One region of the Bradyrhizobium sp. AUGA SZCCT0222 genome, then DNA from elsewhere that is predicted to be linked to it. Evidence: predicted binding sites of a transcription regulator. Region 1 holds the regulator's gene; the other holds the start of a gene.
What was found. The regulator LexA, encoded in region 1, represses DNA repair genes until DNA is damaged. The targets are predictions, from matches to a motif close to TGTTCNNNNTGTGTTCNG.

Region 1 (5,978 bases):
GGACTCCGGCATTCCTCCGATACCCGCAATCGCTAGCGCTCATGCGGGCTACCAGCTTCAGGTCACCTTCCCCGCCTCGTTCAGCCCGCTCTGCCAGGTCGACGGCTGCGTGCCAAAGCCGCGTTTGGCGCGCGTGCCCAGCCAATAGCCGAATTGCGGGGGCACGTTGCGGAACGGGCCTTCGACGCCGAGTTTGAGGGCGGCGTCCATCGGCCAGTTCGGGTTGTTGAGGATTTCGCGGCCGACCGCAATCAGGTCGGCTTGCTTGTCCTGCAGGATCTGTTCGGCCTGGTCGCCATGGATGATGAGGCCGACCGCCATGGTCATGATATCGGCGTGGCGTTTGACATAGTCCGACAGCGGCACCTGGTAGCTGTACTTGATTTCCTTGCCCAGGATCGGCGCCATCTCGGTGATGCCGCCGGACGAACAGTCGATGACGTCGACACCCTTGGCCTTGAGGATTTTTGCCAGCCGCGCGCTCTGCTCCGCTCCCCATCCGGCGTTGTCCTCCACCGACAGGCGCACGAACAGCGGCTTGTGGTCGGGCCAGTGCGTGCGCACCGCTTCGGTGATCTCGATGATGAAGCGCGTCCGGTTGGCCTCGGAGCCGCCATATTCGTCGGTGCGCTGGTTGGATCGCTCGGACAAAAATTGATGCACGAGATAGCCGTGCGCACCGTGCAGCTCCAGCACGTCGAAACCGGCCTCATGGGCGCGCCGCGCGGCCTGGCCCCAGGCCTGCACGAGGTCTTTCACTTCGCTCCGCTCCAGGGCCTTCGGCACCGGCCATTTCTCGCTATGGGCAATCGCGCTCGGCGCCACCGGCGACCAGGCGTCCCAATCCTCGATCTCGGGCGTCCGTTGCAGCGGCCGGTCGCCTTCCCACGGCCGGGTCGCGCGCGCCTTGCGCCCGGAATGGCCGAGCTGAATGCCCGCGACCGCATTCTGCTGATGGATGAATCTAACGAGGCGGCCAAGCGGCTCGACAAAGGCGTCGTCCCAGATGCCGAGATCGCCGACCGTGCCGCAACCGCGGCGCTCGACCTTGGTCGACTCGACGACGACAAGCCCGGCCCCGCCGGCGGCGAATTTGCCTGAGTTCATCAGGTGCCAGTCGGTCGGAAACCCCTTCACGGCGGAATATTGGTGCATCGGCGGCACCACGATGCGGTTCTTCAGCTCAACGCCGCGAATCGTCACCGGCGAAAACAGCAGCGTGTTCGACATTCGAGCGTCCTCGCCGGTTTCCTGGAATCCTGGGCACCCCAGTCCCGGCAAGCTGCCGGCGGGCGGCTGTTATTGTTTTGCGGTGGTCTCGGTCTTGATATCCGTCTTGGCTGCCTTCGGCTTCGCGGGCGGCTTGGCTGCGGCTTTCGGGGCGGCATTGTCGCTGCGCACGGTTCCCCAGGGATCCGTGCTCTTTTGCTCCGGAATATTGCCCAGCGACCGCTTGTAGGCCCGCTCGGCCTCCTTCGCCGCCGCGATCTCCGACGGCGACTTTTCCTTGTCCGGCTCCCCGTATTGTTGAACGGGTGCCTGCTGTGCCAACGCCGGCCCGGCCAGCAAGACCATCACAGCCACGATACCAATCATTTTCATGCGATCACTCCCCGGACTTTCCGGCCAAACGCTTAGCACAGCTCCCGCGCCAGCCTAAGTGCTGGATTGGGCGGAAGTTGCTCGCGAAAACACGCATTTTGCTGGTTGCAGCCAGTCGTTGCCCAGAGCGGTCCAGTTTTGTAAACGTCTGGCATGAACGCCCCGCTTCTCCCCAACTCCGCCGACGCGCTCCTGTTCGATCTTGGACGCGTCGTACTCGATATCGACTTCGGCAAGGTGGTGGCCAATTGGGCCGGCCATGCCGGCTGCGAGCCCGCACAGCTGGTCGAGCGGTTCTTGCCCAATGACGCCTGGCATCGCCACGAGCGGGGCGAGATCAGCGACGCCGAATTCTTCGCAGGCCTGCGTGGCTCACTCGGCATCGGGATATCGGACGCCCAGTTCCTGGAAGGCTGGAACGCGATCTTCGCCGGCGAAATGCCCGACATCGCCGCATCGCTGGCGCGCGCCGGACAACGCCTGCCGCTTTATGCCTTCTCCAACACCAATAACGCGCATGTCGTGCATTTCAGCCAGGCCTATGCCGGCGTGCTCGGCCATTTCCGTGAAATCTACCTGTCATCGACGATCGGGCTTCGAAAGCCCGATGCGGCGGCCTATGATCACGTCGTCATGGCGATCGGTGTTCCCGCCTCCCGCATCGTGTTCTTCGACGATTCCGCCGCGAACATCGACGGCGCGCGGGCGCGCGGCCTGGCCGCGGTACATGTGACAGGGCCGGATGACGTCGCAAAGGCGCTCGCCGCGCTGGGAATTTGAGAGGGTGTTGCCGTGGCCCTGATGCCGGTCGTTGATGCGCTGGCCGCGATCCTTGCGGGCGCCGATCCCTTGGCGGAAGAAATGGCCGCACTCGACACCGCCTGGCATCGGGTGCTCGCGCGCGACCTTGCGGCAAAGCGCACCCAGCCGCCGCAGGCGATGTCGGCGATGGACGGCTATGCGGTGCGATCGGCCGATGCCGCCGACCTCTCCGCGCGGCTGAAGGTGATCGGCGAAGTCGCGGCGGGCCGCCCGTTCGAACGCAAGGTGGGCCCGGGCGAAGCGGTCAGGATTTTCACCGGCGGGGTGATCCCTGATGGCGCCGACGCCGTCATCATCCAGGAAGACACGGCCGCCGGCGGCGACCACATCACGATCACGGAAACCGCCAAACCGGGACGGCATATCCGCGCCGCCGGCGCCGATTTTCGCGAGGGCGATGTGCTGCTCTCCAGGGGAAGCCGCCTCACCGACCGCGATCTGTCGCTCGCCGCCGGCATGAACTATCCGGAACTCGCCGTGATCAGCCGCCCCAAGGTGGCGGTGCTCGCCACCGGCGACGAGCTGGTGATGCCGGGCTCGACCCCGGGCCCGGGCCAGATCGTCTACTCCAACGGCTACGCGCTGCGCGCGCTGGCGCGGGCCGAGGGCGCCGAAACCATCGATTTCGGCATCGCCGCCGACACGCTCGAGGCGACCACCGAGGGCATCCGCCGCGCCCGCGCGTCGGGCGCCGACATCCTGATCACGATGGGCGGCGCCTCGGTCGGCGACCACGACCTCGTCAAGCGCTCGCTGGAGGCCGAGGGCGTCGCCATGGCGTTCTGGCGCATCGCGATGCGGCCGGGCAAGCCGATGATGCACGGCCGCCTCGGCGCGATGCGGGTGATCGGCCTGCCCGGCAATCCGGTCTCGTCCTATGTCTGCGGCTTCCTGTTTCTGGTGCCGCTGATTCGCGCGCTGTCGGGCCGAAAAACCATCCATCACGTGCGTGAGACCGCCCTGCTCGGCCGCGATCTTCCCGCCAACGACCAGCGCGAAGACTATTTGCGCGCACGGCTCGAACGGCGCGAAGACGGTGCGTTGATCGCGGTGCCGGTGAGCCACCAGGACTCGTCGCTGCTTGGAAATCTCGCTGCGGCACGGGCGCTTTTGATACGTCCGCCGTTTGCGCCGGCGCTGCCGAAAGGCACGCCATGCGAGTTCCTGCGCCTGCCGGAATGACGCATTGCGACGGCCTGTTCGGGCGAAGTCGGCGCGCGTTCACCTGAAATTAAGTGGTTGCGGAACATGTATCGAACATATAGTGTCCGTTCATGATTTGTTTCGAGAGCTGGTGTCTACAAATGGGAGTTTTGGACTTCCGAATTTGAGACCGCACTCGCAACTGAGAACCGCGAAACTGAAGTACCGCGAAACTGAACGACCACGAATTACGACGCGCCAACCGGGGGATTGCTCGAGATGCTTACGCGCAAACAGTATGAACTTCTGCGTTTCATCAACGAACGGCTCAAGGAAGCCGGCGTGCCGCCCTCCTTCGACGAAATGAAGGATGCGCTCGACCTCCGCTCCAAGTCCGGTATCCACCGCCTCATCACCGCCCTGGAAGAGCGCGGCTTCATCCGCCGCCTGCCCAACCGTGCCCGCGCCATCGAAGTCATCAAGCTGCCCGAGCTTGCGGGCGCCGGTAACGGCAACGGCCGCCGCGGCTTCACTCCCAGCGTCATCGAAGGCACGCTCGGCAAGGTCCGCGCCGCCAGCGCGCCCGCCGAGGACGATGGCAACCGTCCGGTCGCCGTTCCCGTAATGGGCCGGATCGCCGCCGGCACCCCGATCGAGGCGCTGCAGACCCGCAGCCACACCATCAGCGTACCGCCTGACATGCTCGGCTCCGGCGAACATTACGCGCTCGAAGTCCGCGGCGATTCCATGGTGGACGCCGGCATTCTCGACGGCGACATGGCGCTGATCCAGCGCAACGAGACCGCCGACACCGGCGATATCGTGGTGGCGCTGATCGACGAGGAGGAAGCCACCCTGAAACGCTTCCGCCGCCGCGGCGCCTCGATCGCCCTGGAGCCCGCCAACACCTCCTATGAAGTCCGCATCCTGCCGCCGAACCGGGTCCGGATTCAGGGCAAGCTGATCGGGCTGTACCGCAAGTACTGAGGGCGGCCCGCTTTCGCGGGCGTCAGTAGCGTCATTCCTTATCCGAAGTCGTCATGCCCGGCCGAGTGCCGGGCATCCTTCTGACGGCTGTGGCCGTCATGACGGAGAACGGTGGGGCCACGCGTCGCACAATTGCCCAGAATGCGGCAAAAGCTGTGCGGGCGAGGATGGTTGGTTTGACGCGTTTTCAACGCGAAGACGCAAAAACCGGGGGGACGAGACGTGGTCAGCAATATGATCACCAAGATCACCTGGCAGAGGGCGGGACTCGTGACCGAGCCGGGCCGCTACATGCTCCGGTTCGGCTGGCTGATGGTGACGGCGGAAGATCTCGCGATCTGGCAGCAATATCCGGAGGCTGCGTTCACGCTGGTCGCGCTGCCCGGGATTGCCGACGACGGAAGGGAGCAATTCCATCTCGGCGCCTTCGAACTGCCGCTGCCGCCGATGCCCGAAGATCCGCAGCCGCCGTAGCGCGTTTGTGATCGGGCACGCCGGCCTTTCCGTCGCACTATTGCCCAGAACAGGAATAGACTTTGCTCAAGTCCACTCTGATAGAGGCCAGCGCCTCGAGGGAGGCACGGGTCTCTATCTCTTACGAGGGAGCGATCCGATGTGTGACTATAGTTTGCACGCGATGGCAACGCGTCCTGCTGAGGCCGGCGAGACATTGATATCGACCACCTTCCGCGGCACCTCGACCCGCGGCTTTGCCAGCGAACGCGACCCCGCAGTCGCGGTCTGCATGCTGCCCGGGACCGAACTGGCCTTCGCGCAAGACGTCAAATACGACAATCGCTGGATCTGGACGCGGACGATCGGTTTTCGCGTCGGCAAGTTCAACACCATCGATCCGCATATCAAGGAACGTCACCACGACGCGATCGAATTTCCCGACGGCAGCCATGTGCTGGTGACGCAGCTTTGCGAGGGTCAGCGCGTCACCGTGCTGCAATTGCCGGTGGTGCATCCGATTCCCGAGCGCACAACAACGAAGGCGGACACGGCGACACCGCTTTCCACCGGTTGAATTCCGCGCCGCCGGTCGCGCCCCGCCGGGGAACGTGAATCCTTATTCCTCGGCCTGGAGATCCGCTTCCGACGGGGTCGCATCGACCGCACGCGGCGCCGTACGGCGCGGCGCGAGGATGGTTGTCTCCGCGTCCCACTCGCCCGCGATCGCTGGCGACCATGGACGATCGACGCCCCGGAGCTTGACGGCATCGATGGTAAATCCGCTGCCGCTTCGCCGCAGCACCATGGCGCCCTGCCGCCGCAGACGCTCCGCAGAGATCACCGAGGCGCCGCACGCCGCAGGCGCCTGCCTTGCTGTCACCACCAGCGCCGCGCGCTCACAATCATCCGCCAGCGCTTCCGGCCGCAGCGCCAATGCCACGAACCCGCCACCGGCGCCTTGCATCACG
Region 2 (5,978 bases), on a different contig from region 1:
TCCGAGGTGGTCTCGACATGGCGCAGGATCGACAGCGAGATCAGTCTGTCGTTTTCGGCAAGCGCAATGCCGCGCACGCCCATCGAGGTGCGGCCGGTAAAGACGCGCACATCGGTGACGGGGAAGCGGATGCACTGGCCGCCGGCGGCGGTCAGCAGCACGTCGTCGCGCTCGGTGCAGATCTGCACGTCGACGATCGCCTCGCCCTCGTCGAGCTTCATGGCGATGATGCCGGAACGGCGGACATCGACGAAGTCGGACAGCTTGTTGCGGCGGACGTTGCCGCCGGTGGTGGCGAACATCACGTCGAGATTGCCCCAGGAGGATTCATCCTCCGGCAGCGGCATGATGGTGGTGATGCGTTCACCCTGCTCCAGGGGCAGGATGTTGATCAGCGCCTTGCCGCGCGCGTTCGGCGCCGCCATCGGCAGCCGCCAGACCTTTTCCTTGTAGACCTGGCCGCGCGAGGAGAAGAACAGCACCGGCGTATGGGTCGAGGCCACGAACAGCCTGGAGACAAAATCCTCGTCGCGGGTCTGCATGCCGGCGCGGCCCTTGCCGCCACGGCGCTGCGCCCGGTAGGCCGACAGCGGCACGCGCTTGACGTAGCCGGCATGCGAGACCGTGACCACCATGTCTTCGCGCTGGATCAGGTCCTCGTCCTCGACCTCGTCTTCCTGCTCCATGATGACGGTCTTGCGCGGGGTGGCGAAATCGGCCTTCACCTCGGCGAGCTCGGCCTTGACGATGGCCTGCACCCGCGCACGCGAGCGCAGAATCTCGAGATAGTCGGCGATCTCCACCGCGAGCTTGTCGAGCTCCTCGGAAATCTCCTCGCGGCCCAGCGCAGTCAGACGCTGCAGGCGGAGGTCGAGAATGGCTTTGGCCTGCTCGAACGACAGCCGCGCGGTACCTTCGGCGGTCATCCGGTGCCGGGGATCGTCGATCAGCGTGATCATCGCCTCGACATCCCGCGCCGGCCAGTCCCGCGCCATCAGGCTGTCGCGGGCGGTGGTGGGATCCGGCGAGGCGCGGATCACGCGAATGATCTCATCGATATTGGCGACGGCAATGGCGAGACCGACCAGGATGTGGGCGCGGTCGCGGGCCTTGTTGAGCAGGAACTTGGTCCGGCGCGTGATGACCTGCTCGCGGAACGCGATGAACAGCGTCAGCAGGTCCTTCAGGTTCATGGTCAGCGGGCGGCCGGAATCCAGCGCCAGCATGTTGGCCGGGAAATTCGATTGCAGCGGCGTGAAACGATAGAGCTGGTTCAGAACGACATCCGGCACCGCTTCGCGTTTCAGTTCGACGACAACGCGCAGGCCCTCGCGGGACGATTCATCGCGCAGGTCCGAGACGCCCTCGATCTTCTTCTCGCGCACCAGTTCGGCGATGCGCTCCACCATGGTGGCCTTGTTCACCTGGTAGGGAATTTCGGTGATGATGATCGCTTCGCGGTCCTTGCGGATGGTGTCGATCGCGACCTTGCCGCGCATCACGATCGAGCCGCGGCCGAGGTGATAGGCCGAACGGATACCCTGGCGGCCGAGGATGATGCCGCCGGTCGGAAAATCGGGGCCGGGTACGATGTTGATGAGGTCGTCGATCCCGAGCGCGGGGTTGTCGATCAGCGCCGTGCAGGCGTCGATGACTTCGCCGAGATTGTGCGGGGGGATGTTGGTCGCCATGCCGACGGCGATGCCGCCGGCACCGTTGACCAGGAGGTTCGGGAACTTGGCCGGCAGAACCGACGGCTCTCTCTCCGAATTGTCGTAATTGGCCTGGAAATCGACGGTGTCCTTGTCGATATCGCCGAGCACGGCGAGCGCCGATTTCGTCAGGCGCGCTTCGGTATACCGGTAGGCTGCCGGGGGATCGCCGTCGACGGAGCCGAAGTTCCCCTGCCCGTCGATCAGCGGCACGCGCATGGAGAATTCCTGCGCCATCCGGACCATCGCGTCGTAAATCGACTGGTCGCCGTGCGGATGATATTTACCGATCACGTCACCGACGACGCGCGCGGATTTGACGTATTTCTTGTCCGGCGTGTGCCCCTGTTCGTACATCGAGTACAGAATGCGGCGATGCACCGGCTTCAGGCCGTCGCGGGCATCCGGCAGCGCACGCGCCACGATCACGCTCATGGCGTAATCCAGATAGGAGCGCTTCATCTCGTCCAGAATGGAAACGGGACGAATATCGGAAGGCGCCGGCGGCTCGCCGGGCTTGTTCTCATCGTTATCAGACAAAGGGGGAATCCGGTCAGTTCTAGGCTGGGAATCATATAGCGTATCGGGGTGCTTTTAACCACCCCAAGGCGCTCCCGGCCAGCTGTTTTTCCCTTCGTTTTTTCATGGACTTACAGGACCCGCGGCGCCCTTCCGGCAAGTCATCGCGCCAGCCATTTCCGGGCCCCCGATACGGCCGTCTCCGCGGCCAAATCCAACTCGTCAAAACCGGTGTTCTCAGCGTCGCCTATTGGCCGAAAACCACCGCGTGCATAATCCGCCCGGGAACGAAGGTGAACAGCCCCGCAACAACCAGCGCGCCGGCAAAGATCGAGATCATCGTGATCTTGTGGCCGCGGACCTTGTGCCGGCGCGCGTACCACACGCCGAGCACCAGCATGATCGGCGTGAAGATCGACAGCAGATGGATCGGGCTCCAGGGACCCAGCAGCCTGATCTCGTGGATCCAGAACGAGGAGATCGCGACCACGGCCATCAGGCCAACCCAGATCCAGCCAAGCGTCCGGTGCGGCAGCGTTCCCTTCGGGGCCGCGAACTGCACCACGCCAAGCGCAAAGGCCGCCATCGCCGCAAAGGCATGAAGCGGGATCGCGGGGGCGGCATCCAGCAGCGGCGCGAAGCTCATGACGGACGCTCCCCAAGGTTCCATCCGGCTGCCGCCGGTTCGACGGCATCACGCGCGGCGAAAACGCTAAATCGATCTCCTAATGTAAATATCATTTACATAGACGCGAGTCAAAATGTTGCGTCGCACAAGCGCATGCCCATGGAATCAACCCGTTGGATCAGATTTGTAAGAATACACACGAGCCAACCGAGCTTGCCCGAGCCGCCGATTTTATGGCAGCACGCTAGCCCGGTTGGTCGGACAGACCCCGATCAGAACGGGATATCGTCGTCCATGTCGTTGTTGCGGCCGGCGCCGGCGGCTACCGCGCGGCGCGGCGCGGAAGTGGCCTGGCCGCCGCCAAAATCGCCGCTGGAATCGTCGGAGCCAAAACTGCCGCCCCCGCCGCCGGACCGGCCGTCGAGCATGGTCAGGGTCGAATTGAAGCCCTGCAGCACCACTTCGGTCGAGTATTTCTCGACCCCGCTCTGGTCGGTCCATTTGCGGGTCTGCAGCGCGCCCTCGATGTAAACCTTGGCGCCCTTCTTCAGGTACTGCTCGGCGACCTTGCAGAGCCCTTCATTGAAGATCACGACGCGGTGCCACTCGGTCTTTTCCTTGCGCTCACCGGTACCCTTGTCGCGCCAGGTTTCCGAGGTCGCGATGCTCAGATTGGCGATCGGCCGCCCGTCCTGTGTCCGCCGGATTTCCGGATCCTTGCCGAGGTTTCCGACCAGGATCACCTTGTTCACGCTTCCCGCCATCGTCGCTCTCCACTCAAAATCGGTACCAAAAAACTGCTGCCCGACCGCTGCAATCGGCCGGCACGGGCCGCCGGATTGGCCGCCTCATCCTGTCAGGGACATTTGAGACGACCCTATACGCCCGATGGCCGCCCCGACTTAGCGATCCCTCGGCAAAGCAGCGGTTATCCACATATAGCATTGCCCGCGGCATTGTTCCAGTTTTGTTCTACGCAACCTCAGGTCATCCACATCCGGCCGGTATTTCGGTATTTGGTCCGTGCCCCACCCGGAGCTGCGCGGCGGATATTCTAAACAAATCATTACCTTGAAGAGCCCGCACTTCACCCGCGAGTGTTGCATTTCGGAGACGGCATTTCCGGTTGAATCGGCGTATGGATTTATCCAGCGGCGCGGCGCTCGCGTCTTGGACGAAAACGCTTCGGGATCAACGGGAAGCGGACAAAGGACTGGGGACTATTTGAAATGAAGAAGTTTTTGCTGGGTACGGTTGCTCTCGTTGCCTTCGCGGCTCCCGCCGCGGCTGCTGATCTCGCTGCGCGTCCCTACACCAAGGCGCCCCCGATGATCGCGGCCATCTACGACTGGAGCGGCTTCTACGTCGGTGCCAACGGTGGTTGGGGTACGAGCCGCAAGTGCTGGGATGCCTTGAACGGCGCTGGCGTGTTCGTTGCCAGCGAAGGTTGCCACGATGCAAGCGGCGGCACTGCCGGTGGCCAGATCGGCTATCGCTGGCAGGCCGGCACCTGGGTGTTCGGCGTTGAAGGACAGGGCAACTGGGCCGACTTCAGCGGCAGCAGCGTGAGCCTTGGACCCGTGGGCTTTGGCGCGGGAACGACCATTCGCTCGAAGGTCGACGCGTTCGGCCTGCTCACCGGTCAGGTCGGTTACGCCGCCAACAACGTTCTGTTTTACGTCAAGGGCGGTGCAGCTGTGACCGCCGATCGCTATCGCATCAATGCCACTGTCGGCAACGCGCTGATCGCCTCGTCTAACGATGACAATCGCTGGGGTGGTGTGGTCGGTGCCGGCCTCGAATACGGCTTCGCCCCGAACTGGTCGGCCGCCGTCGAATACGATCATCTGTTCATGGGGAACCGAACCAGCACCTTCACGAATGTGGCTGGCGGCACCTTCAGCGAACGCATCCGTCAGGACGTCGATCTCGTGACCGTCCGCGTCAACTATCGCTGGGGCGGCCCGGTCATCGCGAAGTACTGAGCTTCGCTGCACCAAACGATTTGATGAAAAGGCCGGCCTCGCGCCGGCCTTTTTGTTTTATGTGCTCTGCGGTTCCGCTGCCATCTGCTGCCATTGCGATCCCATGGCAACTCATTGCAAAACAAACCGTTGATGGCTCGCTGCGAGCACTGGAAATCCCGGCCCGTTCTTCCTACGTTCCAGCTTTCTGCCATCGGCGCCCGGCTTAGGTCTTCCCTGGCCATGCGCGCCCAACGTGGCGCGCCTCCACGCGCCTGGAAATGCCGATATGGATGAAGTGCTGAGGGCGAAGCGCCAAACCAACGCCGGCTCGGGAACGCGCGCGATAACGATCCGCGGCGCGCGCGAGCACAATCTGAAGAACATCGACGTCGAGATTCCCCGCGACAAGCTCGCGGTGTTCACCGGCCTATCCGGCTCAGGTAAATCCTCGCTCGCCTTCGACACCATCTATGCCGAGGGCCAGCGCCGCTACGTCGAGTCGCTCTCGGCCTATGCGCGCCAGTTCCTCGAGATGATGCAGAAGCCGGATGTGGACCAGATCGACGGCCTGTCGCCGGCGATATCGATCGAGCAGAAGACGACGTCGAAAAACCCGCGCTCGACCGTCGGCACCGTCACCGAGATCTACGACTACATGCGCCTCTTATGGGCACGCGTCGGCGTGCCCTACTCGCCCGCGACGGGCCTGCCGATCGAGAGCCAGCTGGTGTCGCAGATGGTCGACCGTGTGCTTGATCTGCCGGAAGGCACGCGGCTCTATCTGCTGGCGCCGGTCGCGCGCGGCCGCAAGGGCGAATACAAGAAGGAGCTCGCCGAATACCTCAAGAAGGGTTTTCAGCGCGTCAAGATCGACGGCAGCTTCTATGAGCTCGCCGAGGCGCCCACGCTCGACAAGAAATTCCCGCACGACATCGACGTCGTCGTCGATCGCATCGTGGTACGCCCCGATATCGGCCAGCGTCTAGCCGAAAGCTTTGAGACCGCGCTGAAGCTCGCCGAAGGCCTCGCGGTGATCGAATACGCCGACGCGCCCGCGGGCAGCACCGACGACGAAAAGAAGTCCGAAAAGAAGTCCGACAAGAAGACCGCAAAGATCCACGACAAGAGCGGCCCGGAGCGGATCCTGTTCTC

Region 2: JQ629_RS00280 (single-stranded DNA-binding protein) is a predicted target of LexA. The motif match lies at 3,817-3,834, and genes of this name have one in related genera.

What each region holds. Positions count from the first base shown of each region.
Region 1 covers NZ_JAFCLX010000029.1:34,767-40,744, reverse strand. Annotated here, with positions in the region: gene JQ629_RS23625 (NADH:flavin oxidoreductase/NADH oxidase) at 58-1,230, opposite strand; gene JQ629_RS23620 (hypothetical protein) at 1,300-1,602, opposite strand; gene JQ629_RS23615 (HAD-IA family hydrolase) at 1,756-2,382, shown strand; gene JQ629_RS23610 (molybdopterin molybdotransferase MoeA) at 2,395-3,606, shown strand; gene lexA (transcriptional repressor LexA) at 3,847-4,554, shown strand; gene JQ629_RS23600 (hypothetical protein) at 4,789-5,028, shown strand; gene JQ629_RS23595 (hypothetical protein) at 5,168-5,584, shown strand; partial or broken gene JQ629_RS23590 (ComEC/Rec2 family competence protein) at 5,627-5,978, opposite strand, start outside.
Region 2 covers NZ_JAFCLX010000001.1:53,690-59,667, reverse strand. Annotated here, with positions in the region: gene gyrA (DNA gyrase subunit A) at 1-2,252, opposite strand, end outside; gene JQ629_RS00285 (DUF2306 domain-containing protein) at 2,479-2,877, opposite strand; gene JQ629_RS00280 (single-stranded DNA-binding protein) at 3,132-3,623, opposite strand; gene JQ629_RS00275 (outer membrane protein) at 4,089-4,844, shown strand; gene uvrA (excinuclease ABC subunit UvrA) at 5,113-5,978, shown strand, end outside.